DNA from 3 places in the Dactylosporangium sp. NPDC049742 genome. Region 3 is predicted to be linked to each of the others. Evidence: riboswitches for the same ligand, from Rfam matches in the RefSeq annotation. Region 3 holds a riboswitch; each other region holds the start of a gene.
The links. Region 3 has a riboswitch for cyclic di-AMP ahead of AB0J72_RS08500 (NlpC/P60 family protein). Riboswitches for the same ligand answer to the same signal wherever they lie in the genome.

Region 1 (9,966 bases), on a different contig from region 3:
GACGCCGTGCACCACGCGGAGGGTGACGTCGCCACCCACACGCGGCTGGCGTGCGAGGCCCTCGCCGCGCTGCCGGCGTGGCGGGAGCGGCCGCGGGACGAGCGGGTCCGGCTCTTCGCCGCGGTCCTGCTGCACGACGCGGCGAAGCCGTTCTGCACCCAGGTCGAGGAGGACGGGCGGATCACCGCCCACGGCCACTCGCGGCGCGGCGACCTCATAGCGCGGCGGGTGCTGTGGGAGGCGGGCGTGCCGATCGCCTGGCGGGAGCACGTCGCCGCGCTGATCCGCCACCACCAGGTGCCGTTCTGGGCCCTGGAGCGGCCGCGCGGCGAGCTCGACCGGATCGTCCACCGGGTCAGCCTGCTGGCCCGCAACGACGACCTGGGGCTGCTGGCCACCGCCGACATCCTCGGCCGCGTCTGCGCCGACCAGGCCGGGATGCTCGACAACGTCGGGCTCTTCCTCCAGTACACCGGCGACGACGACTGCCTGGACAAGCCCCGGAGCTTCCCGTCGGACCACGCCCGCTTCACCTACTTCCGCAATCCGCTGCGGGAGGCGGACTACGCGGCCTACGACGACACCAGGGTCACCGTCACCGTCATGTCGGGGCTGCCCGGCTCCGGCAAGGACCACTGGATCGCGGCGAACCGTCCGGGCGTGGCCGTCGTCAGCCTCGACGACTGGCGCGAGCGGCTCGGCGTCCAGCCCACCGGCGACCAGGGCCCGGTGATCGCCGCCGCGACCGACCAGGCCAAGGCGCTGCTGCGCGCGGGCACGCCGTTCGTCTGGAACGCCACCAACCTCACCCGCCAGCTGCGCGCCCGCTGCATCGGGCTGGTCGCCGACTACGGCGGCCGGGTCGAGATCGTCAGCGTCGAGGCGCCGCCCGGCGTGATGCGCCGACGCAACCGGGCCCGCCCGCGTCCGGTGCCGGACGGCGTGATCGACCGGATGGTGGGGCGCTGGGAGCTGCCCGACCCCACCGAGGCGCACCGGGTCGACTGGGTGCTCAACGCCTGATGTTGGACGCCGCGGTGATGCGCTGGCGCTGCATCGCGAGGGCCTGCAGGGCGGAGGAGCGCACCAGCAGCAGCGGGTTGAGCGGCTCGTTGGCCGCGATCGGCTGGGCGTAGGGGCGGTTCTCCACCGACCAGCCGTCGTGCAGGTCGTACCCGACGGAGAAGCTGCGGTCGCGGGACTTCGAGTAGTCCAGCAGGATGCCGGGGCCGAGGGCCCGGGTCGCGACCTCGCCGGCCATGTGCGGGATCGGCGAGAAGAAGAACGCGACCTTCGGGATCGGCTGGAACAGGTCCACGTCGATCAGGTCGAAGATGCCGACGGGCTGGTACATGCCGTGCGTGTCATGGATGCACAGGCCGGCGCCGAGCTCCATCCGCCCGGTGTTGTCGATCTCCATGTGGCCGGCCGGCCCGCCCGGCGTCACGATGCCTGCGCCGTCGTTGCCGGAGACCGTCAGGACGCTGCCCAGCGGCGCCGGGTAGTTGTGCGTCGGCACGATCTTCGTGCTCGGCGCCATGCCCTGGTGGCGCGCCGTGAACATGGAGTAGGTCTCCTGCCACGTCAGCTCGAGGCGGCGTTCGAGGTAGTGGACCGAGAGCCAGATCGTGGGGACGCCGCTCGCCGAGGTGGCGACCGCGTGGAGGCCGAAGAGCGCGAAATGGTGGTCGCGCAGCTGATCGATCGTGGCCTCGTTCATGTCGATCGTGAGTTTGTGCTGCTCCACGGCAGTCCTCCAAGGTCCGGCGGCGGTTGGACCTCAGTGTGGAGCTGCTGCGTTGCACAATCGGGGCAATTCGCGAAATAGCTACGCGTTTCGCGCGGCCGTGATGACGGCTCGGGCGGCCTGCTCCAGCTCGGCCCGGTCAGGCGCGAAGGCGTCGGCGATGTCCGGGTGGAGGCTCGACCTCGCGACCTCCAGCAACCGGGCGGCGACCTCCTCGGCGGGCTCGCCGTGGTAGTCCTGCTCGACGATCTCGGCGGCGCGCTGCAACGCCGAGCTCAGCTGGGCTTCGAGAGGCTCCTGCAGCTTCTGTGCCGCCGGGCTGAGCTGGGCGTCGTCCAGAGAGACGTGAAGTTCCTGCATGCCCGCGCGTTACCCATGTCGCTCGATTTTCACGCGCTGCGCGTCAGCAGCTGCATCGACCGGGGTGCGTTGCGCCGGGCGGGGTACGTCGAGCGGACCATCGCCAGCGCCCACGCCATCCGCGCCACGGCGGTGTCCGGGTGGTCGCCGAACTCGCCGGCGACCTGGGCCGCGCAGCCCTGGATGCCGACCCGCCGCAGCGTGGTCGCCACCGCGGTGCGGATCTCGTCGCTCCTGGGCGACTGGGAGCACTGCAGGTGGGAAACGAACAGTGCCTCGGCTCGTACCGCCTCGAATGTCGTGGTTGCCATCTCGACCCCTTGAAGGTGTGTTCCTGATAACACCAACGCTAGAAGCGAAGAGGGGGTTCAGGCTCCCGGATTTATGCCACGGTCGCAGAATTGTCACCCTACGTGTGCTGGTGCGGCGGGGTGGGTGCTGTGACAGGGTGATCCAGTGTCGTTGACCCCATCAGGTCCGGTCCGCCTGCACCGCGCCGCGCGCATCGAGGACGCCTTCCACGACGTGCTGGAGCGGCGGCTCCGGCTGCGCGGGTGGAAGGTCGCCGTCACCCCGTACACCGGCTACGGCGGCCCCGGCTGGGTCCGCGTCCTCGGCCGGGTCCTGCTGGCCCGCCTGGACCCGAAGCCCGGCAGGCGCCTCAAGAAGCTGCGCGGCTGGCGCTCGTTCACCGCCGTCTCCGTGGCCAACGCGCCCGTGCGGATCACGGCCGGGGGCCGTACCTGCGAGGTCCGCTGCGACCGTGGCGGCTTCATCGACACCGTCATCGAGGCCGACCTGGCCCCGGGCTGGGCGACGGTCACGCTGGAGAGCGAGGACAGCGCCCCGGTCGAGGCGCCGGTGAGGATCATCGACCCCTCCGTCCGCTTCGGCATCGTGTCCGACGTCGACGACACCGTCATGGTCACGACGCTGCCCCGGCCGCTGCTCGCCGCGTGGAACACGTTCGTCCTCGACGAGCACGCCCGGGCCTCCGTGCCGGGGATGGCCGTCCTGTACGAGCGGCTGGTCAACGCCAACCCCGGCGCTCCGGTCTTCTACCTCTCCACCGGCGCCTGGAACGTGGCGGCGACGCTCACCCGGTTCCTGTCCCGGCACCTGTACCCGGCGGGCCCGCTCCTGCTGACCGACTGGGGCCCGCAGCCCGACCGGTTCTTCCGCAGCGGCCAGGCGCACAAGCGGGCGTCGCTGGCGCGGCTCGCCTCGGAGTTCCCCGACATCCGGTGGCTGCTCGTCGGCGACGACGGCCAGCACGACCCCGAGATCTACGCGGAGTTCGTCGCCGAGCACCCCGACAGCGTCGCGGCCGTCGCGATCCGGCACCTCTCGCCGACCCAGGCCGTCCTCGCCGGCGGCTTCCCGACCCCGGTCGGCAGCACCCGCCGCCTGCCCTCCTCGGCGGACGCCGCGCAGCGCTGGCTGCGCGCCCCCGACGGCGCCGGCCTGTGGCGCCTGCTGCGCGACACGGAGCTGCTGTAGTTAGTAGCCATGGCTACTATTGCCATGTACTGTTTCTGGCATGAGTCCTACGCCCGGGTTCCTGGTCTGGCGGCTGTCCATGAAGTGGAAGGTCGCCGTGGACCGGGCGCTGGCGCCGCTGGGGCTCACGCACGCGCAGTATTCGCTGCTGGCCACCCTGTATGGCCTGCAGCACGACCCGCGCAGCGCCGAGCTGCCCAGCCAGCGGCGGCTCGCCGACCACACCGGCCTCGAGGCGCTGTACGTCTCGAAGCTCGCCCGGACCCTGGAGTCGGCCGGCCTGATCGACCGGCTCCCCGACCCCGCGGACACGCGCGCCGTGCAGCTGCGGCTCACCGACCGCGGCCGCTCGGTCAGCGCCGAGGCCGTCGGCATCGTCCGCGAGCTCATGGCGGAGCTGCTCGCGCCGCTGCCCGCCGATCGCCAGGCCGCGTTCGTCGCGGACCTGCAAGCCCTTCTTCTGGAAAGAGGTCCGTCATGACCACCCTCAACGGGCGCATCCTCGGCCAGGCCGAGCGCGCCACCCGCGCCGTCCTCGACCGCCTGCTCGCCCGCTCCGGCACCACGTTCGAGCAGTGGGTCGCCGTCAACCTCACCGCCGCCGGCCCGCTGACCCGCGCCGAGCTCCTCGCGCAGATGTCGGCCGGCCTCCGGACCGACCCCGCCGCCCACGTCGACGCGGCGTTCGGGGCCGGCCTGCTGACCGGCGACGTCGCCCTCACCGACCTGGGCCGTTCGCGGTACGAGGAGATCAGCGCCGGCATCAAGGCGCTCACCGTGCAGATTTATGGTGATTTATCGCCAGAGGACCTCGACACCGCCGGCCGGGTCCTGCTGCAGGTCACCGAGCGGGCCAACGCCCTGGTCTAGTTGCTCAGGGCCGCGGCGCGCGGGGCGCCGACCTTCGCGATGATGTCGGCCAGGACCTGCTCGGACTCGTCGTGCGGGACCTGGCAGGTGCCGGCCGCGAGGTGGCCGCCGCCGCCGTACTGCAGCATCACCGAGCCGATGTCGGTCGGTGACGTGCGGTCGAGGATCGACCTGCCCACCGCGAAGACGGTGTTGAGCTTCTGCTTGCCCCAGATCACGTGGATGGAGACCCGCGCCTCGGGGAACAGCGCGTACACCATGAACCGGTTGCCGGCGAAGATCACCTCCTCGTCCCGGAGGTCCACGACGACGACGTCGCCCTCCAGGTGACTCACCCGCCGCAGCTGGTCGACGAAGAGCTCCTGCTGCTCGCGGAACAGCTCCGCGCGCTCCGCCACGTCCGGCAGCGCCAGGATCTCCTCGACGTCCTGGTGGTCGATGCACGCGTCGATGAGCTGCATCATCAGCTGGTAGTTGGAGATCCGGAACTGCCGGAACCGGCCCAGCCCGGTGCGGCTGTCCATGAGGAAGTTCATCAGCGTCCAGCCGACCGGCTGCAGGATGTCGGTGATGTCGTACTGGGCGGAGTCCGCCTTGTCGACCGCTTCCATCAGCTCGTCGGACACGTTCGGGAACCGCGCGGCACCGCCGAAGTGGTCGTAGATGACGCGGGCCGCCGACGGGGCCTCCGCGTCGATGATGTGGTTGCTCCGGTCACCGGTGTTGCGCAGGGTCTCCGAGTGGTGGTGGTCGAAGACGAGGTGGGCGCCGGGCGCGTAGGGCAGGTTCGTCAGGATGTCGCCGGGTCCGATCTCGACCGCGCCGTCCTGGACGTCCTTCGGGTGCACGAACGTGATGTCGCCGATGAGGTCCAGGTGACGCAGCAGGACGGCGCACACCAGGCCGTCGAAGTCGCTGCGCGTCACGAGTCGGTGCTTCACTTCGGATCCCCTCACCCTGCGTCGGCCGGTCGACAGTTGCCCTATCGGCCGGCCGTACGCAGACGTGAGGTCTTGGCGGTGCTTACAGGAGCGAGAGGTGCACGTGGTTGGTGTGGTCGCTGGAGGGGTCTCCGCCCACGCCGCTGTAGTGGTGCCAGCCGACCGCGGGTGTCCACACCTGTTTGAACCAGATGACGTACATGACGCCTAGCCGGTCCGCGTTCTTCACGAAGTACGTCGCCAGGTTGGCCCCGTAGACCTTGTCCTCACCGGCGGCGACGCCACCGAAGCCCGACTTGGCCTGCACCGAGAAGTCGCACGCGCGGCCCTTCGGGTGCTCGTACGGCCCACTCGGCCGGTAGCAGGACACGAACCGCTTGAAGCCCGCCGCCTGCGCCTGCTGCATCGCGTGCAGCGTGCGCATCGTGATGCAGCCGCTGGTGGTCGGGTCGTTCTGCTTGCACGACTCCGAGGACCAGCCGCCGCTGGCGTTGCGCGGCGACGGCTGCGCGAGCGGCAGGTTGGCCGACACGAAGCCGTTGCTCGGCCCGCCCGCCTGGGCCAGGCCCTTCTCGGCTTCCTTCTTCTTCGCGGCCATGACGGCGACCTGCTCCTGCTGGAGCTTGACCTCGCCCTCGAGCGCCGTCTTCTGCGCCGCCTGGTCCCGCTTCAGCTGGTTGAGCTCGCGCAACAGGTTGTCGTTGTGGTGGGCGATCTCGTCGATCGAGCCGGCCCGCTCCGCGAAGCCGGTGGGGCTGCCGGAGTCCATCAGCGCCACGAACGTGGTGAGCGGCCCCGTCCGGTACGCGGCGACGGCGATCGCCGACACCTGCTCGGTGACCCTGGCGAGGTTGGCCTCGGTCTGGGCGAGCTTGGCGGTCAGGTCCGCCTGGTTCTTCACCGAGGCGTCGTACTTGTCCTTGGCCTCGATCCACGCGCGGGTGCTCTCGTCGAGGACCTGGGCGAGGGACGCGTTGGATCCCTCGTCGCCCGTGTCGTCTCCCGGCTCGGCGGCGGCCGGAGTGGCGGCCATCCCGAAGAGGACGGCGGCCGTCATCAGGACGGCGATGATCCGCCGACCGGGATGTCGTGATGACATCTGGCTCGTTGTTCCTTCCGTCGGCCGCCGACCGGGTTAGCTGACGGGTTCGGGACGGAACGACCCCTACCGCGGTTGCCCGCGGATTCACCCCACTGTGCGGTTGGGTCCCCGATTCGCCGGTGTCGAGCCGGCGATTGGGCGGCAGTCACGCCCGGCGCCGCGGGGGGCGGCGCCATGTCGGACGAGACCGACGGCCAGCCTACCCAGGGCGAACGGACCGCGCAGCGTACTGCCTGTCCGCCGCTGTGACGCACCTCTCGAAACCGCGCCGTCCAAGCAGGTCGCCTAAGCTTGGCGAAAGAATCTCGCGTGACGGAAATCACTCAACTGGCCTCACCCTGCCGGCAACGTTCTCGCCTGGGCGATTGTTCTACGCCACCCCGCGGTCACCCCGTGTCACCCCGGGTCACCTCGGAAAGGTGAGGTTAGGGGAACCGTAAAGATTCTTCATAAATCGATGTGATTGCTCCTGTACCGCGGTGGTGGCTGGTCGGATGGGGGCTCAGCGTCGATCTGAACGGAAGTGATCTGGTGTCCAGAGTGCGCCTGTGGGCGGGGCTCGCCGCGACCGCCGTCGTCGGTGGCGTCGTCGCCGTCTTCAACATGCTGCCGGCGTCGGCGGCCACCTGTGCCCCGGCGTGGCAGGCGTCGGCCGTGTACACCGGGGGTGCCACGGTGTCGCGGAACGGGCACAACTTCCTCGCCAAGTGGTGGACGCAGAACGAGGCGCCGCCCGGGAACACCGGCGTGTGGCAGGACCAGGGGTCGTGCGGCGGGAGCACGCCGCAGCCGCCGACGCAGACCGGGTCCGCGGGCGGGTGCAGCTTCCCGGCGTGGGTGCAGGGTCGCAACTACGTGACCGGGGACGTCGTGAAGTTCACCGACGGTAAGTACTACATCGCCGAGCACGACAACCCGGGGTACAGCCCGACGATCAGCACCTGGTACTGGGACCCGTACACCTGCAACGGCGGAGGGGGCGGCACGACGCCGCCGCCGAACCCGACCACGAACCCGCCGTCGAACGGGGCGTTCGTCGTCAGCGAGGCCCAGTTCAACCAGATGTTCCCGAACCGGAACCCCTTCTACACGTACAACGGCCTGGTCGCGGCGCTGAACGCCTACCCGGCGTTCGCGAAGACGGGATCGGACGCCCAGCGCAAGCAGGAGGCGGCGGCGTTCCTCGCGAACGTGAACCACGAGACCGGCGGCCTGGTGTACATCGTGGAGCAGAACACCGCGAACTACCCGCACTACTGCGACACGAGCCAGCCGTACGGCTGCCCCGCCGGGCAGGCCGCGTACTACGGCCGCGGGCCGATCCAGCTCAGCTGGAACTTCAACTACAAGGCCGCCGGTGACGCGCTCGGCATCGACCTGCTGCGCAACCCGAACCTGGTGCAGACCGACCCGGCCGTGGCGATGAAGACGGCGCTCTGGTACTGGAACACGCAGACCGGCCCGGGCACGATGACGCCGCACAACGCGATGGTCAACGGGGCCGGGTTCGGCGAGACGATCCGCAGCATCAACGGCAGCCTCGAGTGCGGCGGGCGCAACCCGGCGCAGGTGCAGAGCCGGGTCGCGGCGTACCAGCGCTTCGTCGGCATCCTCGGCGTGGGCGTCGGAGCGGGCTCGCTCAGCTGCTAGTCACCGAAGAACCAGGAGGGCGCCCCGGGGAGTGGGGCGCCCTTCTCTTTGTCCTGGCCGACGGTTACGGCAGGTGCTGGCGGTACTCCTGCAGCGCGCGGCGGGCGAAGACCTGCTGGAACGTGGCGACCCGCTCCGAGCGGCCGCGGCCGATGAAGCTGACGAACCAGTGCAGCACCGCGGTGACCCGGTTCTTGAAGCCGACCAGGTAGAGCAGGTGCACGGCGAGCCACATGAGCCAGCCGACGATCCCGGTGAAGTGCAGCTTGCCGACGCTCGCCACCGCCGAGAAGCGCGAGATCGTGGCCATGCTGCCCTTGTCGAAGTACTTGAACGGCTGACCGGTCGCCTCGCCGGCGAGCCGCTTCTTGATCTGGCCGGCGGCGTGGCGGCCGCTCTGGATCGCGACCTGCGCGACGCCCGGCAGCCGGTTGAGCGACATCATGTCGCCGATCGCGAAGATCTCCGGGTGGCCCGGCACGGTGCAGTCCGGCTCGACCTCCAGCCGTCCGGCCCGGTCGGTCGAGGCGCCCGTCGCCTTCGCCAGCTGCGTCGACAGCGACGGCGCGGCCACGCCCGCCGCCCAGATCTTCGTCATCGACTCGATCCGCTGCCGGCCGTTGCGCGTCTCGACCTCGATGCCGGTCTCGTCGACGCCGACGACCTTCGTGCCGAGCTCGACCTCGACGCCCATGGTGTGCAGCTGCCGCAGCGCCTTCGTCGACAGGTGGTCGCCGAAGCTCGACAGGACCGTGTCGAGCGCGTCGATCAGGATGATCCGCGCGTGCTTCGGGTCGATGTTGCGGTACTGCCCCGGCAGGTGCCGGTGGGCGAGCTCGGCGATCTGGCCGGCCATCTCGACGCCGGTCGGACCGGCGCCGACCACGACGAACGTCAGCCACCGCTCGATCGCGGCCGGGTCGGTCTCCAGCTCGGCGAGCTCGAACGCGCCGAAGATCCGCCCGCGCAGCTCCAGCGCGTCGTCGATGCTCTTCATGCCGGGCGCGTGCTCGGCGAACGCGTCGTTGCCGAAGTAGGACTGCGACGCGCCGGCGGCGACGATCAGCGAGTCGTACGGCACGGTGTAGCTCGTCCCGGGCGCGACCGCCGTGACGGTCCTCGCCTCCGGGTCGATCTCGGTGACGGTGCCGAGCAGCACCTTCGCGTTGTCCTGCCGCTTGAGGATCTCCCGGATCGGCGGCGCGATCTCACCCTCCGACAGGATGCCGGTCGCCACCTGGTACAGCAGCGGCTGGAACAGGTGGTAGGCGGTGCCGTTGATCAGGGTGACGTCGACCGGCGCGTTCTTGAGCGCCTTGGTGGCGAACAGTCCGCCGAAGCCGGCGCCGACGATCACGACGCGGTGGCGTCCTTGTGCACGCTCGTCCATCTGCATCTCCCGATTGGGGTGTGGATCGTGCAGATCAAGTACACCACTCCCAGCGGGTGACGGCCGTGTGTCCTCCATGACGTTTCACGGCCCTCCGTCAGGGAATCAATCCCCTCACGTAGGCCGCCTGGCCCGCGTGCTGGGTGTCGTCGTCGAGGACGCTGACCAGCCGCACCCCGAGCGTCACCGGCGGGTCCCACCGCTCGTCGACGATCTGGTCGAGATCCTCTTCCGTGAGCTTCTCCAGCCACGCGACGGTCCGCGCCGACACCGCCTCGAAGTATTCGATCAACACGTCGGCGCTTTCCGGCTGTACCGCCTGGACCTGCGCGGCCGTGTGGCCGTAGCCGGTGTCGTGCTGGTCCTGCCGCAACCCGAAGCGCGGGGCCCAGTCGCCGGTCACCCA
Region 2 (9,966 bases), on a different contig from region 3:
GCCGCCGCTTCCCGGTCGCGACCCTCGCCGCGCTGACGGCGCTGTCGGCCCTGTTCCGGTTCGCGGTCCTGGACGACGACTACCCGCTGACCGCCTGGCAGTTCTACTCCAACCTCATCCTCGTGCACACCGTCGGCAGCGCGGCGACAGGGCGGCGGGCCCGGGCCGCCGGCGCCGCCACCGTCCTCGCCGCCTACGCCCTGCTGCAGACGCTGCCGGGGCAGGACGTCGCGGAGGGGCTGATCGGCGCGATCTTCATGGGCGTCGCCTACGGCAGCGGTGTCCTGCTGCGGCGCCAGACGGACCGGGCGATCCGGATGGCGGAGCGGGCCGCGGTGGCCGCCGAGGAGGAGCGCACCCGCATCGCGCGGGAGCTGCACGACGTCATCTCCCATCACGTCAGCCTGATGACGCTGCAGGCCGGCGGGGTCCGGATGCTGCTGGCCGCCGACCCCGCCCGCGAACGGGAACGCGACCTGCTGCACAGCGTCGAGCGGGCCGGCCGCGACACGGTCGAGGAGCTGCGGATGCTGCTCGGCGTCCTGCGTGACGGGCGGGCGCCGGTCGGCCTCGACCAGCTCGACCGGCTCGCCGCGCCGCTGCGCGCCGCCGGCCTCGACGTCAGGATCGGGACCACAGGCAGGCCGCGACCGGTGCCGCCGGCGGTCGGGCTGGCCGCGTACCGCGTCGTGCAGGAGGCGCTGACGAACACGCTCAAGCACGCCGGGGCCGCGTCGGCGGACGTGACCGTCGGCTTCGCGCCGTCCGCGCTGACCGTCGAGATCAGCGACGACGGCACGCCGGCCGTGGCCGGCGCGGGGCACGGGCTCGCTGGGATGCGGGAGCGGGTCGCCCTGCACGGCGGCACCCTCCGCGCCGGGCCCGGCGCCGGCGGTTACACCGTCGCCGCGACGTTCCCGCTCGGATCCTGAGCCCACTCGGCGTCGGTCATCCGCAGCATCCGCACGCCGATCACGCCCGCGCCCGCGATGTAGAGCAGACTGCCGGCGATCATGCCGATCGGGTAGATCGGGCCGGTCAGCATCCCGGCCAGCATCGCCGGCGGTGCCCACCAGGGGACGCGCCGGTCGTACGCGAGCGCCAACCCCAGCAGGAGCACCCCGAGCAGACCGAGGAAGCCCGGCACCTGGAACCCCCACTGTGCCCCGCCGGCGGCGAAGGCGGCGTCGGCGAGGCGGTCGCCCGCCGCGGTGCCGAGGTCCGCCTCGAGCCGGGCGTAGAAGAAGTCACCGAGCATCAGCGCGGAGAAGTTGACGACGCCCAGCAGCGCGACGAGCCCGGCGATGTGCCCGAAGAGCACGGCGCGCCGGCGGACCAGGTGGATCATGCCGATGATGCCGGGCACGAGCAGGACCCAGCTCCAGTGCAGCAGCGCGGCGCTCACCGAGACCTGACCGGGGTGGCGCCCGTACGCGCCGTCGGCGGCGTCGCCGGCGCGCAGCGCGGGGTCGGTGAGCAGGCCCGCCACGTACACCAGCGGGGCGACGATCAGGCAGCCGCCGGCAAGGAGACGGCGAAGTTTGTGCGGCATAGCGACCTTTCAGACGGTTTCAGGTGACTCGACGGCATGTCGAGTCGGAACCGTAAGCCGGCCGCCGCGGCCCCGTCGTCAGCCGCAGCGATGACCCGGGTCCGCGCGGCGGCGGACCGCGCCCGCAATTGCTTAGGATCGGAGGCGTTGCGTCGATGTGAGGGCTGCAGGGTCGGCCGGATCGGGGTAGGCGAGCCGTGGATCGAGATCGGGACATGGCGATGGCCGCCATCCGTTCCGTCTACCGGATCACGGGGCGCATCAACACCGGCAGCACCGTCGTCGAGACGCTGAACCGGATCGCCGACGCCGTCGTCGAGCACGTCGGGTTCGGCGCCGCCGTGGTCAACTACCTGCATCCGGAGGGCGTGTACGAGGCGGTCGCGATCGCCGGGTCCGAGGAGGCGCGGGCGGAGCTGCTCGGCGTCCGGTACCCGGCGGCGGAGTTCGACGCGCACCTCGCCGCCGCCGACGAGTGGGGCCAGCTGCGGTTCCTGCCGCACGAGCGGCACAACGACGGCATCCAGTCCTGGATCCCCGCCGCCCCCGACGGCGCGGACGGCATCCCGGAGGAGGAGCGCTGGCACCCCCTCGACGCCCTGTTCGCGCCGCTGTGCGCGCCCGACGGCTCGCTCGTCGGCGTGCTCAGCGTCGACCTGCCCGCCGACGGCAGGCGGCCCGGCGCGTTCCAGCGCGAGCTGCTCGAGATGCTCGCCGCGCAGGCCGGCATCGCGATCAACAACGCCAACCTGGTCGAGGCGCTGCGCCGGGAGCGGCAGCACCTGGAGGCGAGCGAGGCCGCGTTCCGGCTCGCGTTCAACGGCGCCGGCACCGGCATGTGCATGATCGGCCTGGAGGGTGCCGACCTGACCCGCCTCGTCCGGGTCAACCCCGCGCTGTGCGAGCTGCTCGGGCGGGACGAGGACGTGCTCGTCTCGATGCGCTTCGGCGACTTCATCCACCCTGACGACTTCGAGCGCAGCCGGGAGGTGTTCGCCGGCGGTGCCGGCATGATCCGCGACTACGAGGTGCGCTGCGTCCGCGGCGACGGCGAGACGATCTGGATCTCCGCGACGATGTCGGTGGTCGCCGGGTCGCCCGCGTTCGCGATCACGCAGGTGCAGGACATCACCAGCCGCAAGGCCACCGAGGCCGACCTGGTCCGCAGGGCCTCCCGCGACCCGCTGACCGGGCTGGCCAACCGCGAGGCCGTCGCCGAGCCTCTCGCGGCCGCGATCCGGCGGGCCCGCACCGAGCAGGTGATCAGCGCGCTGTTCTTCTGCGACCTCGACGACTTCAAGATCGTCAACGACACCCTCGGCCACGAGGCCGGCGACGCGGTCCTCGTCGCCGTCGCGCAGCGCCTCCAGTCGCTGGTGCGGCCCACCGACACCGTCGCGCGCCTCGGCGGCGACGAGTTCGTCGTCCTCATGGGCAACGTCGCCGCCGGCGACCTCGGCGTGCTGGTGGACCGCCTCGAGCGCGCCGTCTGCGCACCCGTCACGCACCAGGGGCACATCATGCGGGTCAGGGTCAGCGTCGGTGTGGCCGTGATCGATGACACGGTCGAGGACGCGGGCGCCGCGCTGCGGGCCGCTGACCGCGCGATGTACCTGGTCAAGGGCGGTCGTCACGCCGGTGAGGTGACCAGGCGGGTGACGGCGTTCGGTGAGCGTTCGGGTGCTCAGGGTGGTATGCCGTTGCTGCGGTTGGCCCGGCCCGAGACGGCCCAGTAGTGTCGTTGCGTCCGCTCCGGTCGACCTGCACCGCATCGGTGCTGCCGGGCGGGCGCCGTCGAGTCGCGATCTTCGCGAGCCGGGGACCCATGCGCGTCCTCTGGGGTGCATCCGCGGCCTGGCCGCGGTAGGGCGAAACTTCCCGCCCGAACCCGTCAGCTAACCCGGTAGGCGGCACCGGAAGGAGTCTGCGTCGATGCCGGCCGCCCGCGCGCCCTCGTAACACCTCACCACTGGTTCCCCCCTTCCAGCATGCCGTCCTCAGGCGGCGTGCCGATGCCGCATGTCTTCTGCCTGCCAACGAAGGAAAACATCAGTAGTGAAGCCCATATTGAAGGTGTTGCCACGCCAGTTCCACCCGCGACATCGCCGGCTGGTGCCCGTGCTCGGCGCCAAGGCCGGCACCGTCTCGGTCGCCATCCTGTCCGCCACGCTGCTGGGCACCCTGCCGGCGGACTCGCCGGCGTCGATGTTCACCGGCTCCGCGTATGCCGAGTCAGCGGCCGCGGCCTGGTCCTGGCCGTCGCCGTCGTCCCTGTCCGCTTCGGGGCCGTCGGCCGCGCCCTCCGCCGGCGCGGCGCCGGCGCCCGCGACCGGGCCCCTGGCCGTCGCGGTGCCCGCCGCGCCCGCGCCGCCGGTGCCGCCGGTCGTCAGGCCCGTCGCCGGCCTCGACCAGCGGCAGATGGACAACGCCGCGATCATCGTCAAGCAGGGCCGGGCGCAGGGCATGCCCGACCGGGCCCTGGTCGTGGCGGTCGCGACCGCGATGCAGGAGAGCGACCTGTACAACGTCGCCAGCTCCGCCGTGCCCGCGTCCCTCGGGCTGCCGCACGACGGCACCTCGACCGACCACGACTCGGTCGGGCTCTTCCAGCAGCGGGCCAGCCAGGGCTGGGGGACCGTCGCCGAGCTGATGAACCCGGCCCACTCCGCGATGCTCTTCTACAACGCCCTCAACCGGGTCGAGGGCTGGCAGCGGATGAGCGTGACCGGCGCCGCCCAGGCGGTGCAGCGGTCGGCGTTCCCCGGCGCGTACCAGAAGCACGCCACCCGCGCGGAGCAGGTGGTCGCCGCCCTCTCCTGACGCGCACCCGCACCCGGCCGGCGCGCCTTCGGGGGAGCGCCGGTCAGGAGCGGGTCTGTGGATCGCCTTGTGGATCGCCGGTTGGGCGCGGGTTTTGTGGATCGCCGGCGGGGGTGCCGGTCAGGCCGGGTGGCGGGTCGCCCAGCGGGCCAGGGCGACGAGCTCGGCGACCGCGGCCGGCTCGGGGATCGCCAGGTCGAGGGCGACCAGGGCCTGCGCGAGGAGGTCGTCGGCCTGCTGGGCGCACCAGGAGCGGGCGCCGGAGCGTTCGACGACCTTCGCGGCGCGCTCCAGGTCGGCCTCGCTGAGGCGGCGGCCCTCGCGGTGCAGCAGGTCGGCCAGCTCGTCGGCGCCCGCGGCGAGGGCGGCGGCGACCGGCAGCGAGCGGCGGCGGCCGCGCAGGTCGGCGAACGCCGGGCGGCCCGTCACGGCCGGGTCGCCCCAGATGCCCTGCAGGTCCTCGGCGAACCGGACGGCCAGCCCGAGCCGCACGCCGAACAGCCGCAGCTGCTCCACCCGCGCCGCGTCGCCGCCGCCGGCGAGCGCGCCGAGGGCGCACGCGCAGCCGAAGAGGGCGCCGCTGCGCTGCTCGACCGCGGTGATGCACGCGCGGAGCAGGTCGTTGCCGGAGCGGTGCCGGGGCAGGGCGGCGTCCAGGGCCGTGTTGAGGTCGGTGTGCTGGCCGTGCAGGAGCTGCTGGACGGTGTCGCCGAGGATGCGGACGCCGGCCCGGTCGACGGACGCCGCACCGGACTGCCGGCGCGCGTCGGTGCACGGGTCGGGGGTGCCGTGCTGCTCGGTGAACCTGTCCCGGGTCGCCCGGTCCTGCCGCACCGGCTCCCTGGCGGGCGCAGCCGGCGCGGTGTCGGGGGTGGCGCGGCTGGCCTGGCGCAGCGGGCGCGGCACGCGTCTGGTCGGGTCGCCGGTCGCCGCCACGTCGAACGCGAGCGCCAGCATCGCCTGCCCGCCCAGCGTCGCCGGGTGCGGCCCCACCACGCTCCAGGCGGTCGGCCGGTGCAGGCGGGTCAGGTCGCCGTCGAACAGGTCCCGTTGCAGCCCCGACCAGTGGTGCACCAGCTCCACCGCGACGGCGCCCGACACCGCGTCGTGCGGGTCACCACCGACGGCGCCCGCGCAGACGAGGGTCAGTGCGGCGCGTGTACGGGCGGCGGGCGGATCCTCGTCGAGCCCGCCCAGCTGCAGCTCGGCCACCTCGCGCGACGGCTCCGGGAGCCGCCCGACGGCGGTGCGCAGCGGCGGCCCGACCAGCAGCTCCGCCCATGCGAGGACGTCGTCGACGGTGCGCAGCACGGTGACCATCAGCCGGAAACCCCCGGACGCGGGATCATCACCGGTAACGCACCACCCATCGGGCCAGGCATGGACAAGCGCCGATCTGATGTCGGCGCCGTGGACGGGTCAAGTATGCCGCCGGTGCCTGCCGGGCGTGCCCAAAACCACGATGGTGGGCGGGTCAGCGCATCGCCTGCAGCAGGGACGGATCCGGTGGCGACACGACTGCCGCCTGTCGGTGCCGGAGGGCCTCCCAGGCGGCCTTCGGCCCGGCCGCGACGTCCCTGGCCGTGTTGTACCAGATCGTCACCCGCTGGCATCCCTCGCAGAGGGCGGGCACCCCGTACGCGTCGACGCCCAGCCGCCGGCACAGCGTCACCGCACGGTGCAGGTGCAGCTCCTGGCTGACGAGAACGGCCTTCGTCACGCCGTACACGTCGCGGGCACGGCGGCACGTGTCATAGGTGTCGAGTCCGTGCGGGTCGACGACCATCCTGGCCGGATCGACGCCCTTGCCCGCCAGGTAGTCGCGCATGACCCGGACCTCATCTCCGGATCCGCCCTGCGCGTCACCGGAGATGAGCAGCGCCTTCACCTTGCCGGACGTGAGCAGTTGGGCGGCGACGTCGAGCCGCCCCTTGAGGAACGGCATCGGCTCCTGCCCGCCCGGCGCGACCTGGGCCCCGAACACGATCGCGACGCCCGCCTCCGGGGCCGTCGAGGCGGGACCGATCCGGCCGGCGGAGGCCGCTCGTACCCACACGGTCGGCGACAACACGATGACGGCGGCCGCGACGGTCCCCGTGAGCACGACCCTGAGCAGGATCCGGCGGCGCCGCTCCAGGCGGGTCTCGCGGCCGGCGGGGAGCGACTGCTTGTCGCGCGCCGCCCACCTGGCCCGCTCGACCTCGAACAGGAACCACGGCGGCACCGTGCCGTGCGTGCGCAGTGTCTCGCGCTCGTCCTCGCCGAGGTAGCCGGTGACGTGGTCGACGGCGAGCGAATACGCCGCCATCCGCGCCGCCCCACGCCCCTGGGACCGCAGCACCGCCCACGCGCCCAGCGTGGCGATCGTCAGCAGCCAGCCCCACGGCCCCAGCCGCCGGCTGCGCCGCCGCAACCGGTCCTGTACGGCCAGCCAGGCGACCCGCTCGTCCCGCAGTTTCGGCATGGCGGCAGCATCGCACGGTGATGTGCGCCCATGGTGCCCGTGTGGTGTTGGCCGTGTGAAGCCGTGGCTGTGTGGTTTTGCCCGGGTGAGGTCGTGGCTGTGTGGTTTTGCCCGGGTGAGGTCGTGGCCGGTGTGGTGTTGCCGGGGTGAGGTCGTAAATTGTCGTAGGCGCGAGGCAGGATGTAGGCCTCGGGTTGGGGAGGTGGCGTCGGGTGGCCGGCAAGATCAAGGACGAGGACATCGCCTTGGTACGGGAGCGCACCGCGATCGCGGATGTGATCTCCGAGCACGTGACGCTGAAGTCGGCCGGGGGCGGCAACCTGAAGGGGCTCTGCCCGTTCCACGACGAGAAGACCGCCTCGTTCAACGTCTCGCCCGCGCGCAACGTGTATTTCTGCCACGGCTGCGGCGCCGGTGGTGACGCCATCAAGTTCCTGATGGACCACGACCACCTGACGTTCGTCGAGTCGGTCGAGCGGCTCGCCGGCCGCGCCGGCCTGCAGCTGCAGTATGTGGAGGCGGGCAGCGCGCCGGTCCGCCAGACGGGCCAGAAGCAGCGGCTCATCGCCGCGCACGCCGAGGCGGCCCGCTTCTATGCCGAGCAGCTCGGCTCGCCCGGCGCCCGGCTGGCCCGCGAGTTCCTCGCGCAGCGTGGCTTCGGCCGCGAGGAGGCGGAGCGCTATGGCTGCGGCTTCGCGCCCGAGGGCTGGGACCCGCTGAGCAAGCACCTGCGGCTGAAGGGCTTCTCCGCGCAGGAGCTGATCACCGCCGGGCTGTCGAAGGAGGCCCGCTCGGGCAGCCTCATCGACCGGTTCCGCCGCCGCCTGCTGTGGCCGATCAAGGACATCTCCGGCGACGTGATCGGCTTCGGCGCACGGAAGCTGTTCGACGACGACGACGGCCCGAAGTACCTGAACACGCCCGAGACCCCGCTCTACAAGAAGTCCCACGTCCTGTACGGGGTGGACCAGGCCAAGCGCGAGATCGCCAAGCAGAGCAAGGTGGTCATCGTCGAGGGCTACACCGACGTGATGGCCTGCCACCTGTCCGACGTGCCCGTGGCGGTCGCCACCTGCGGCACCGCGTTCGGCGCCGACCACATCGCGGTCCTGCGCCGCCTGCTGCTCGACGCCGACGGCTACGGCGGCGAGATCATCTTCACCTTCGACGGCGACGCCGCCGGGCAGAAGGCCGCGCTGCGCGCCTTCGAGGACGACCAGCGGTTCGTCGCACAGACGTTCATCGCCGTCGGCCCCAACGGCATGGACCCGTGCGAGCTGCGCATGGCGAAGGGCCCCGTCGCCGTCCGCGACCTCGTCGCCGACCGGCAGCCACTGCTCGACTTCGCCCTCCGCTCCGTCATCCAGCGCTTCGACCTCGACACCGCCGAAGGCCGCGTCGGCGCCCTCAAGGCCACCGCCCCCCTGGTCGCGAAGATCAAGGACCGCACCCTGCGCCCCGAGTACGCCCGCAAGCTCGCCGGCGACCTGGGCATGGAGCTGGAGACGGTCCAGCGCGCCGTCGGCGCCGCCGCGAAGGGCGTCGTCGAGCCCCCACCCGCCGCCTCCACCCGCAAGATCCTCGCGCCGGACAGCGCCGAGGCCCTCGTCGAGCGCGAGGCGCTGAAGCTCGCCCTCCAGCAGCCCGCCCTCGCCGGCCCCATGTTCGACGTCATCGGCGCCGACATCTACGCCCACCCCACCTACACCGCGCTGCGCGCCGCGATCGCCGACGCCGGCGGCGCCTCGTCCGCGACCGGCGGGGCCGTCTGGATCGAGCGGGTCCGCGAGGCGTGTCCGGACCCGGCCGCCGCGGGCCTCGTCACCGAGCTGGCCGTCGAGCCGCTCCGCCTCGACGGCGAGCCCGACCCCCGCTATGTCGAGGCCACGATCGTCCGGCTGCAGCTGCCCGCCCTCAACCGCCGGATCGCCGACCTCAAGTCCAAGCAGCAGCGCATCAACCCGGTCACCCACGCCGACGAGTACCTGCGCCTCTTCAGCGAGCTCGTCTCCCTGGAGCAGCACGCGAGGGCGCTGCGCGACCGCGGCGCCAGCCGCTGGTGACCGTGCGCGTGCGGGGCGGGTGTTTCGGCGTCCGTGGCCGCTCGGGCGCCGGCGGGCGGTCGCTGCCGGTGGCCGGTGCGGTGTCGGCTTGCGACGGGTTGCTGGTGGCCGGCTCGGTGCCGGCTCGCGGCGGGGTTCCGACGGCCGGCTCGGTGTCGGCTCGCGGCGGGGTTCCGGTGGCCCGCGGCGCGGTCGCCGGCGGTGGTGCGTGGCCGGTTCGTGGTAGGTAGCAGGTCGGTGGGGTGCGGCCGGGGCCTGGTCCCGCGGTCGTCCGACAGAAGGAGAGCGTCGTGTTCGGCTTCCTGAAGAAGCGCCGCCTGCCGCCCGCGCAGCGGCCCGCCCTCGCCGACGACGAGCGCGTCGTGTCGTGGGCGGGCGCGACCGGCGATACCGTGGTCGTCGTCACCAACCTCGGCCTCTGGCTCCCCGGCGCGGGCGAGCGGCTCGGCTGGCACGAGATCCACAAGGCCACGTGGTCGGGCCGGCAGCTGGCCCTGATCGCCGCCCGGGAGCTGCCCGTCGACGCCCCCGGCGGGTACGTCGTCATGGAGGACCTGACGCCCCTGGTCATCACGCTGCTCGACCCCGACAGGGTGCCCGAGCAGGTCCGCACCAGGGTCAACAAGTCGATCGCGCACACCTCGCACCACCCGCTCACCACCGGCTTCGGCGTCCGCGTCGTCGCCCGCCGCGTCAGCGGCGTCGACGGCCTGCGCTGGACCGTCCGCTACGACGAAGGCGTCGACCCCACCGCCCCCGCCGTCACCGAACAGACCGCCGCCCTGGTCGCCGCCGCCCGCCAGTCGATCGGCACCCCCGCCTGACCCCACCCACCTGCCCCCGACCGCACCCGCAACGTTCCCTCCGTCCGGCCCTTCGGGTGGACGGCCCGCCACTAGCACCCGACCCAACCTCCAGCCCCCCGCGATACCACCGGGCAGCTCGCAACGCGCGGCCGCTGAGTGGTTGGGAGTGGCCGGCCGGGATCTGGTCCGCTGACGGTGGTGCTACTGGGCTGGCCCCGCGACGTGGGGTGGTTGCCACGCTGGCTGGTTGGGGTGGCTGGT
Region 3 (9,966 bases):
CGCTGACCTGGCTGCCGATGGCCTCGGTCTTGGCCCCCCATGGGGTCCATGCGAGCGCGTATGCGGCGCGGCGGCGGCGTTCGACCTCCTCCTGCGCCAGCTCCGGCAGCACGTCGGCGAGCGTCAGCCTGCCCAGCACGGCGAGCACCACGAGGTCCGGCGCGGTCCGCGACGTGGTGTACCTCGCGGCGTCCTCGGCGATGGTCACCTCGTCGTCCGGCTCGGACCGTTCGCCGAACCAGCCGACGTAGTGGCCGGCGACCGCCTCGTCCAGCCACCGTTCGTACCAGGCGAGGAAGTCGGCGTCCTCGACGACGTATGGGCCGACCTCACTCTCAAAGTCGACATTGAACAACCGGCCGCGCGCCGGGCCCGTCACGACCAACTGTGTGAGCAGCGAGCACCCATGGGCGGCGACCGACACCGTGCCCCGCAGGAAGTTCCTGACCGGGCCCGGTGGATCCTCGTACCGCTGCTGCCAGTCGCCGAAGTACCGCGGCCCGGGCAGGTACGGGCTCGGCTCGGCCAGATGCCCCGGCCGGCACCCTCCGTCCCAGCACTTCTGCGGAAGGCCGGGCATCTCGTGGCCCGGGCCGGCGCCGGCGGCGCCGAGCTCGGTGATGAACAGCCGGTACGCCGGGGGAAGCGTGACCTCGTGCCGCTCCTCGAACGCGGTCACGGCCGCCTCGGGCACGGGCGGTTCAAGGACGCACCCGTGTGATTCCACGCCGAACGCGGCCGGGAGCGCGGGCAGGGCGCGGGCCGCTGTCAGCTTGGCGGCGATCCTGGCCAGGCGGGCGCGGTCGGCGTCGGGCACCTGGCAACGATAGGCCCTGGGCTGCCGGCGTGGTCGATGGATACCGGCCGGCGTCAGAACGGTGGGTCGCCGGGACCGGTGAATGCCGGATCGACCCTGTTGCCGTCGGCGGTGTGCGCGCAGGAGGACGGGAGCCTGCTGGTCGGGCGGGATGCGTTGCGGGCGGCCAGGATCCGGCCGGAGTGCTTCGAGCCGCACCCGAAGAAGCGGGTCGACGACGGCAGGGTGCTGCTCGGGGCGCACGAGGTGCGGGTGGAGGACCTGGTCGGGGCGGTGCTGGGGCGGGTGTTCCGGGCGGCGGCCGAGCTGACCGGGGGCGAGCGCCCGCGGCGGGTGACGCTGACGCACCCGGCCGGCTGGGGGCGGCTCCGGCAGGACGTGCTGCGGGCGGCGGCGGGACGCGCCGGCGCGGCGGAGGTCGACCTCGTGGCGGAGCCGGTCGCGGCCGGGACGCACCTGGTGCGGCACGACGTGGGCGTCCGGCCCGGGGCCCGGGTGCTCGTCTACGACCTCGGCGGCGGCACGTTCGACGCGTCCGTCATCCGCTGCGACGAGCACCTGACGGTGCTGGCCTCGGCGGGGCTGCCGGACGCCGGCGGGCTCGACATCGATCAGGCGGAGGCGGCCGCGCTCAACCGGCAGCTCCGCGAGCACGGCGACGGCCACCCGCTGCGCCTGGCGGCCGCCGACGCGTACTGCCAACTCCGCACCCGGCAGGCGCGGGCCGTGCCCGCCGGTCCGGCCCGCGCCGACGAGGTCAGGGCCATCCACGCCGACGCGGTCCGCATCGCCCGGGCCGCCCTGGGCAAGCACCGCGACCTCAACGGCGACACCCACCCCCGGACGGTCCTCGCCCGGTTCCGGTTCGGGGACTGCCTGATCGAGGCGGGCGACCCCGCCACCGGGATCGCCGAGCTGCGCGCCGCCCTGCGCACCGCCGACGAGGTCATGGGCCGCGACCGGCCCCGCACGTGGCAGCTGCGGCTGGAGCTGGCCGCCCGGCGCACCGGCGGCGGCGACACCGACGAGGCCGAGCAGATCTACCGGGACGCCGCGGCGGCGCTCCCCCGGCTGCTCGGTGATGACAGCCTGCTGGCGGCGAAGGCCCGCGACCGCCTCGCGCACGTCGCCCAGCGCAACGCCACGCTGTCCCACCGCATCAAGCGCCGGCTCCGCGGCCTGGCCGAACAGCCGGACGTCACCGGTTGACCAGGGCGCCGGCGAGGCGTTGCTGCTCCTCGGCGACGATCATCCGGGCCAGCTGGACCTCGGAGATGTCCACGGCGCCGGGCGAGGCCTGCGCGATGGTGCTGTGCCGCACGTACGCGTCGAAGAGCTGGGCCTTCGAGCCGAGGATCTCGATCATGCGCTCGTCGACGGAGTCCGCGATGAGCAGGCGGTGGACCTGGACGGTGCGGACCTGGCCCATGCGGTGGGCGCGGGCGATCGCCTGGGCCTCGATCGAGGGCTTCACCTGCGGCTCGCACAGGATCACGACGGAGGCGGCCTGGATGTTCACGCCGACGCCGGCCGCCTCGATCTGGCAGACCAGCACGGCGGGCTTGCGGGAGGCGGTGAACTCGTCCACGATGCGCTGCCGGTCGGCCACCGGCGTCGACCCCGTGATCGGCCCGCGGGCGTCGGCGCCGAGCGCCGCGTGCACCACGGCCAGGACGTCCCGGAAGTACGAGAAGACCACCACGTGCCGCTTGGCCGCCAGGGCCTCCTGGGTCAGCTCCAGCAGCCGGGTCAGCTTCGCCGAGTCCCGCGGGCGGCGGGTCACGAACGCGGCCCGCCGCATCGCCATGAAGTTGCCCTCCTGGACGGCGACGCGGTAGGCGGCGGCGTCCTCGGCGCCGAACTCCTCCCACTCGTCGACCTGCACGAGCTCCGGCAGCTCGGTGAGCACGTCTGGCTGGTTGCGCCGCAGGTACACCGGGGCCGCCGCCCGGCGGAACGCCTCGACGCTGATCGCCGCGTGCTCCGGCCCCATGTCCGCGGCGATCTCCGGCCGCAGGTGCTCGATCAGCGCCCGGAACTCGTCGATGCGGTTCTCCATCGGGGTGCCGGTGAGGAACAGCACCCGGTCGGACTCCGCCGCGACCCGGTTCACCGCCTGCGAGCGCTTCGCGTCGGGGTTCTTCACGTAGTGCGCCTCGTCGACGACCAGCAGCGCCGGGCGGGGCGGCGGCAGCGAGACCGCGCCCAGCGACCCGAACGTGACGACCCCGACGCCGCCCTGGGCCCGCCACCGGGCCGCCGCCCGCGCCCGCCCGTTGCCGTGCAACGTGACGACGGGGACGGTCGAGTGGCGGGCGATCTCGCGGGACCAGTTGATCAGTACACTCGCCGGACAGACGACCAGGAAGTGGGTCGCTCCCCGGGCGGCCAGGTGCGCCATCGCGGCGATCGCCTGCACCGTCTTGCCCAGCCCCATCTCGTCGCCGAGCACGACCCGCCGCTGCACCAGCGCGAACCGCGCACCGAACGACTGGTAGCCGCGCAGCCGCAGGCCGTCGCTGAGCCGGGACGTGTCCAGCTGCTGCGCGCCGACGCGTTCGACGATGTCGGCGGGCAGGAACCCTTCGCTGGCCGCGACGTCGCCGCCGAGCCCGACAACCTGGCTGAGCAGGCCGTAGTAGTCCGCCGAGTGGCGCTCGAAGTCCCGCCACACCCACCGGTCGCCGGGCGTGCGGACCTTGCGCACCTCCCGCGCCGCCTCAGGAAGGCCGGCCTGCTCCGCTTCGTGCAGCGTCGCCTGTACGGCGTGCGCCGCCTCGGCCGCGGCGGTCCTGTGCGCGGCCCGCATGAACATCCGGCGCCACGGGCCCGCCCCGGCCGGCCCGGCCATCGGCCGCTGCGCCGCCAGCCGCTCCTGGCACCGCTGCGCGTCGGTCTCCTGCGCCCCGGCCGCCTGCCACACCCCGCGCCACACCGCGAGGGCCCGCACCAGCCGCGTCATGTCCGCGTTCTTCGGGTCGAACTCGATCCTGAACTGCAGCGAGTCCGTCGCCGCCCGCTTGAGCTGCTCCGCGGCGGTCATGGTCTTGCGGGCCGTCTCCGCCCCGATCCCCGGCACCTTCGTGAGCCGCTCGGGCCCGGCCCGCAGCACGTCCGCCACCGAGCAGATCCCGTGCGCCGGCAGCTCGTCGAGCCGCGCCCGGCCGTCCACGGTGTCCTTGACCGTCTCGATCGACATCTTGCCGAGCGCGTCCCACACCTGCGGCTCGCGCGCCACCTCGTACGCCGCGACGACCTCCTGCCGCGCCGCCGCCACGGTCCCGGTGACCGTCTCGGCGTCGTCCTGCATCTGGCCGGCCCGCGCCAGCAGGGCACGCGCCTCCCGCGGCCTCATGCTCGCTGCGCCGGCATACATGTGCTTGAAGGTACCGATACAGCGCCGCCACCGCTCGGCGGGTCACTCCGGGAACGGCGGGGTGCGGGTCACCCCGTACACCTGCCAGAAGAAGTCATTCATGGCCGCGGCGACCGGTGCGTGCCGCGCGACGATCTCCGCGTGCGGTGCGGGGAGCCCGTCGGGTGCCGCTCCCGCCGCGCACCGGCGCAGGTAGGCGTGGCGCTCGGCGGGCCCGGTGATCCCGGCGACGTTGGCGACGATCCAGTTCAGCAGCTCCCGCACGGCGTACTTCGCGTCGTGTTCCCGGTGGTGCACGAGGAACGCCCGCTCCTGCGCGGTCAGCTCGAACCGGGGTGACGTGGCCAGCCCGAGGTCCGTCAGGTAGAGCCGGTCGCCGTCGGTCAGGATGTTGCCGAAGTGCGCGTCGAAGTGCAGCAGCCCGTTGGCGTTCATGAAGGCGACGGCGGCGGCCAGGCGGCGCTGCACCGTGCCGACGGCGTCCGGATGCTCGCGCAGCCACGCGTCCAGGCGCTGCGGGACGTACTCGAGGAACAGCACCACGCTCGCCGACGCCGCCGCGAGCGCTTCAAGACGCCGCCGCACCGCCGCCGAGCCGTCCCAGTACGCGACGGCCCGGTCGATGTCCTGGTGCTCCTCGGCGGGCGGCGGCGCGCCCGGCAGCACGCGCCAGTGGTAGAGCAGCGGGAACGCCTCGGTCCGGCCGGCCAGCACCCAGCTCGTCGTCATGGTGTTCGCCGCCAGCTCCCGCCACGCGCCGAAGCCGCCGCCGCCGTGCGCGACGACGCTGTAGTGGCAGGACGTCGGCAGGTCGAACAGGTTCGCCGTCGAGCGCACGTGCCGCGGGAGGCGCTCCAGGTCGGTCAGCGCGAGCCGCTTCACGAAGACCGGCGTGCCGGCGACGTCCAGCAGGGCCGAGGCGCCACCGACGCCGACGCCGAGCGCCTCGGCGTTGTCGACGAGCTCGGCGAGCCTGGCGTCGCTGAGCAGGGCCAGCTCCGTCGAGACCGCGCCGAACCTGCTCAGCCGGGACATGGCGGAAGCCTAGCCCGTGCGCGGCGCCGGCAGGGGGCGGCGCCGGTGCTCCGTACGATGCGCGCATGGGCAACGACGGCACAGCGGGACGCTCCTACCGCAAGGCCGCGGTGCGGCGGGCGGAGATCCTGTCCCAGGCCATCGCGCTGTTCGCGGAGCGGGGCGTGGACGCGTCGTTGCGCGCGATCGGTGCGGCGATCGGGGTGTCGCACGCGGCGCTGCGGTACTACTTCTCGTCGCGCGACGAGCTGCTGGTCGAGGTGTACCGGGCGCACGAGCAGGTCGAGCACGGCGGCGCGCCGCAGGACGGGGTGTCGGCGGTCCGGCTGATGGAGCGCAGCGCGGAGCGCAACCGCACGATCCCGGGCCTGGTCGAGCTGTACGCCACGCTGACCACGGACGCCCTGCAGGCGGGGCAGCACCCGCTCACCCACGAGTTCGTGCGGGACCGTTTCCGGCTGCTGCGCTCGCACCTCGCCGAGCGGGTCCGCGCCGGCCAGCGCGCCGGCGCGATCGCCGCGGACATCGATCCCGACGACGCGGCGGCGCTGGTCATCGCGGCGTCCGACGGGCTGCAGCTGCAGTGGCTGCTCGATCCCGAGGCGGTGGACGTACGGCGCGCGCTGGCCCTGCTCGAGCGGCTGCTGCCATCGCCGCCGGGCACTTGACCACAGATTCTTCCATTGGAAGAATTCGGCGAGCCGCTGCCCCCCGCAGCGCGATGCGGAGGCGCAGCCGATGGTCCTTCCCGAGCAGGTCGAGCCGGCGGATCCGGCGCTCGACAAGCCCACGGCGCACGCGTCGGCGCTGCGGCTGACCCTCGCCTCACCGCTCTACCGGGGCGCCACGCTCGCGGTGTTCCTGTCCGCGCTCGGCTTCTCCGCCGCCGCCCCGCAGATCGCGACGTTCCTGGTCAACGACCTGCACGCCTCCCTCACCGCGGCCGGGCTGTTCTACCTGACGAACCTGGCCGCGCCCGTGGCCGGGTTCCTGGTCGGCCGGCGGTCCGACCGCACCGGACGCCGACTCGGGCTGTTCCGCATCTGCGCCGCCGCCGGGTTCGTGGGCTGGATCGGCATCGCGTACTCCACCGAACTGTGGATGCCCTACGTCATCAGCGCCGTCGTCGGCGGGTTCGGCGGCGCCGCGACGTCGCAGCTCTTCGCCGCCGTCCACGACGAGCTCAAGGCGCACCCCGGCCCGAACAACGACGGGGTGGTCGCCGTCGTGCGGATGGCCCTGACCGGCGGCTGGGTCATCGGCCCGGTGGCCGGGTCGTTCCTGGCGGCGCAGACGTCGCTGCGCACCATGCTGGTCGCCACGGCAGTCTGCACGCTCGCCCAGATCGTGCCGCTCGGCGCGCTCCGGACAGCACCGCCGGCACCGGACGGGGCCGGCGACGCACCGGGGGCCGGCCATCGCGGCCCCGGCCTGCGGGCGATGCTGCCGCTGCTGGCGTTCACCGGCCTCTACGTTCTCGTGTACGCCGGCGAGCCGGTCAAGTACGCGTACCTGCCGCTGTACATGAACGACCAGCTGCACTTCCCGGCCGGCCTCAGCGGCGCGGTCATCGGCATCCAGCCGCTGGTCGAGATCGTGCTGATGCCCGTCGCCGTGGTCGTGGCCCGCCGGACCGGCATGATGGAGCTGATGGTCCTCGGCGCCGGGTTCGGGGTCGCCGCCAACGTCTGCTTCGCCGTCACCGGCAACGCCGCCGGGCTGTTCGCCGGGCAGGTCCTCATGGGCGGCGTGTGGGGCGTCTTCGCCACGCTCGGCATCATCGTCGCCCAGCGGCTCCTGCCGACCGCCGTCGCCACCGCGTCCGCGATCTTCATGAGCTCCACCGCGCTCGCCTCCGCCCTCGGCGGTGCGGCCGGTGGCACCGGCGCCGCCGCCATCGGGCTCCCGCGGGTGTTCCTCATCCCGGCCGCCCTCGCCCTGCTGGCCGTCTTCGGCCTGGCCGTCATGGCCCGCTCCACCGACCGCCACCGGTGAGACGCCGGGCAGGTCAGTCTTGTGTCTACGTTAAGTGTGGCTTAGATCGAGCGCTGGCAGTGTGGTCCGGCGTTACGTTTGGGCCGGCCTGCCGGACATCGCCCGCCCCGCCGGGGTGGCCGGGCAGCCACCGCCGAGTTGTCGGTCGCGCGGGCACGATGCGTGCGGCCGGCGAGCCGGGGAACCAACCGGGGCTTCCCCATGGGGTGAATCCGCGCCCGCCACACCGGGGCGCGGTAGGGCGCGCCTTCTTCTCGCCCGAATCCGTCAGCTAACCCGGTAGGCGGTCAGCGAAGAAGGACTGTGCCGTGTTCAACGGACGTACGACGCTCCGCGCCTCGGTCGTCGCGCTGGCGGTGGCGGCCATGATCGCCCCGGCCTGCGCCGCGCAGGCGGACCCGACGCCGCAGGAGCTCCAGGCCCAGATCGACAAGGGCAACCAAGAGGTCGAGCACGTCGTCGAGCTGTACAACAAGGTCAACGGCGACCTGGAGACCACCCAGGCGGCGATCACGAAGCTCCGGGCCGACATGGCGCCGCTGCAGGCGACCCTGGCGACGGCGCAGGACGACGCCTCGGCGCTCGCGGTCAACGCGTACAAGACCGGGGGCAACCTCGGCACCCTGTCGCTGATGCTGGGGGCGACGTCGACCGACACGCTCGCCGCCCGCGTCGGCACCCTCCAGCAGATCTCGCACAGCCAGCAGCGGGACCTGGCCGCGTACACGGCGGCGAAGGGCGCGCTCGACGCCGAGCAGCGGCGCCTGGACGAGACCCTCGCCGCGCAGAGCCAGCAGAAGACGGAGCTGGAGACCCGCCGCAAGAAGATCGAGGGTGACATCGCCCGCCTCGACGCGCTGCAGGCCAAGGCCGAGGCGGCCGCCGCGGCGGCGAAGGTCAAGACCACCACCCCGCCCCCGGCGACGACCCCGGCCAAGCCGCCGGCCGTGTCCGGCAACGCGGGCAAGGCGGTCAACTACGCCTGGGCTCAGCTCGGCAAGAAGTACGTGTGGGGCGCGGCCGGACCGAACACGTTCGACTGCTCGGGCCTGACCATGATGGCGTGGAAGGCGGCCGGCGTGACGCTGCCGCACAACGCCGCGGAGCAGTGGTCGAAGGTGCGCCACATCTCCCGCAGCCAGCTCGCCCCCGGCGACCTGGTGTTCTACAACGGCCTCGGGCACGTGGGCATCTACATCGGCAACAACCAGATCATCCACGCCCCGAACAGCCGCACGGTCGTCAAGGTCGCTCCCGTCGACATCGACACGCTGTACGGCTACGGCAGGGTCGCGTAGTCACGGACGGTAATCTGCCGGGCATGCGCATGTTGCATCTCGGGCTGCGGGTCACGGATCTGGAGCGCTCGCTCGCGTTCTACACCGCGGTCGGCTACGCCAAGGTCGGCCACGTCCCGGAGACCGGGTTCGGCAGCCTGACGATGCTGCAGCTGCCCGGCGACCCGTTCGTCAGCCTCGAGCTGGTGCACGACCCCGCCCGGCCGGTCGCCGACACCGGCGCCGTCAACCACCTCGTCGTCCAGGTCGGCGACCTCGGCACCACGGTCGCCGACCTGGCCGGCAGGGGCATCACGGCCGAGCCGCCGACCGACCACGGCGGGGGCATGGCCACGTCCTGGCTCACCGATCCCGACGGGTACCGCATCGAGCTCGTACAGTGGCCGCCCGGCCATCCGGAGGGCATGACCGCGGCCGACTTCGCCTGACCGCCGGCCTGTCCGTGCACCCACCACCCAACCGCACGGCCGCACGGCCGCACGGTCGCACAGTCGCACAGCGCGGCGGGTGGTGCGCGGAAACGGTTCGACAGGCGCGGTGACCGGCTGCCACGATCGGACGGTGATCACCGACGTCGACGCCGCGACCCGCTCGTTGCACGGGACGGCGCTGGGCGACGCGTTCGGCGAGACCTGGTTCTTCCGGCCCGCCGACCAGATGCGGTGGCAGATCGAGGAGCGGCTGGTGCCGCAGGGCCCGTGGCCGTGGACCGACGACATCGCGATGGCCGTCTCGCTGTACCGGACGCTGCGCGAGCACGGCCGGGTCGTGCAGGACGAGCTGGCCCGCCGGTTCGCCGACGCGTACGCCGCCGACCCGTACCGCAACTACGGCCCGTCCATGCACGGCGTGCTCCAGGCCATCGGCGACGGCGAGGCCTGGCAGACGGTCACGGCCGCCCAGTTCGACGGCCAGGGCTCGTGGGGCAACGGCGCCGCGATGCGCGTCGCCCCGCTCGGCGCCTGGTTCGCCGACGACCTCGACCTGGTCGTGGAGCAGGCGGCCCTGTCCGCGGCGGTCACCCACGCGCACCCCGAGGCGGCCGCCGGCGCGGTCGCCGTGGCCGTCGCGGCCGCCCTGGCGGCACGGCGGGTGCCCGCCGACGAGCTGCTGCCGCGGGTCGCCGACCGCACACCCGACAGCGAGGTCGCCGCCCGGCTCCGCCGGCTCTGCCGGCGACCGTTCGACCGGGAGCCGCGGTGGATCGCCGGCGAGGTCGGCTGCGGGACGCTGATCTCCGCCCCCGACACCGTGCCGTACGCGATCTGGTGCGCCGCCCGGCACCTGGACGACCTCGCCGAGGCGTTGTGGGCGACCGTCAGCGCCGGCGGCGACATGGACACGACCTGCGCCATCGCCGGCGGCATCGTCGCCGCCCGCACCGGCCTCGACGGCGTGCCCGCCGAGTGGGTCGACGCCCGCGAACCGCTCCCACCCATGTAGGG

Region 1: it holds a riboswitch for cyclic di-AMP, as region 3 does, so the genes downstream of both, AB0J72_RS00725 (hypothetical protein) here and AB0J72_RS08500 (NlpC/P60 family protein) in region 3, are expected to answer to the same signal.
Region 2: it holds a riboswitch for cyclic di-AMP, as region 3 does, so the genes downstream of both, AB0J72_RS09475 (hypothetical protein) here and AB0J72_RS08500 (NlpC/P60 family protein) in region 3, are expected to answer to the same signal.

Annotation. Positions count from the first base shown of each region.
Region 1 is NZ_JBFANF010000001.1:152,062-162,027, forward strand. It holds gene AB0J72_RS00685 (AAA family ATPase) at 1-1,023, shown strand, start outside; gene AB0J72_RS00690 (hypothetical protein) at 1,013-1,747, opposite strand; gene AB0J72_RS00695 (hypothetical protein) at 1,829-2,107, opposite strand; gene AB0J72_RS00700 (hypothetical protein) at 2,137-2,418, opposite strand; gene AB0J72_RS00705 (phosphatase domain-containing protein) at 2,564-3,607, shown strand; gene AB0J72_RS00710 (MarR family transcriptional regulator) at 3,648-4,088, shown strand; gene AB0J72_RS00715 (hypothetical protein) at 4,085-4,477, shown strand; gene AB0J72_RS00720 (exopolyphosphatase) at 4,474-5,403, opposite strand; gene AB0J72_RS00725 (hypothetical protein) at 5,501-6,517, opposite strand; cyclic di-AMP (ydaO/yuaA leader) riboswitch at 6,527-6,663, opposite strand; gene AB0J72_RS00730 (glycoside hydrolase family 19 protein) at 7,052-8,170, shown strand; gene AB0J72_RS00735 (NAD(P)/FAD-dependent oxidoreductase) at 8,235-9,560, opposite strand; gene AB0J72_RS00740 (DinB family protein) at 9,658-9,966, opposite strand, start outside.
Region 2 is NZ_JBFANF010000005.1:186,751-196,716, reverse strand. It holds gene AB0J72_RS09490 (histidine kinase) at 1-932, shown strand, start outside; gene AB0J72_RS09485 (hypothetical protein) at 896-1,552, opposite strand; gene AB0J72_RS09480 (diguanylate cyclase) at 1,774-3,288, shown strand; cyclic di-AMP (ydaO/yuaA leader) riboswitch at 3,335-3,477, shown strand; gene AB0J72_RS09475 (hypothetical protein) at 3,629-4,372, shown strand; gene AB0J72_RS09470 (polyprenyl synthetase family protein) at 4,493-5,692, opposite strand; gene AB0J72_RS09465 (ElyC/SanA/YdcF family protein) at 5,847-6,836, opposite strand; gene dnaG (DNA primase) at 7,049-8,899, shown strand; gene AB0J72_RS09455 (hypothetical protein) at 9,190-9,723, shown strand.
Region 3 is NZ_JBFANF010000004.1:322,986-332,951, forward strand. It holds gene AB0J72_RS08470 (HEAT repeat domain-containing protein) at 1-817, opposite strand, end outside; gene AB0J72_RS08475 (Hsp70 family protein) at 896-2,026, shown strand; gene AB0J72_RS08480 (SNF2-related protein) at 2,016-4,172, opposite strand; gene AB0J72_RS08485 (serine/threonine protein phosphatase) at 4,236-5,228, opposite strand; gene AB0J72_RS08490 (helix-turn-helix domain-containing protein) at 5,294-5,896, shown strand; gene AB0J72_RS08495 (MFS transporter) at 5,967-7,223, shown strand; cyclic di-AMP (ydaO/yuaA leader) riboswitch at 7,345-7,524, shown strand; gene AB0J72_RS08500 (NlpC/P60 family protein) at 7,532-8,521, shown strand; gene AB0J72_RS08505 (VOC family protein) at 8,545-8,949, shown strand; gene AB0J72_RS08510 (ADP-ribosylglycohydrolase family protein) at 9,083-9,964, shown strand.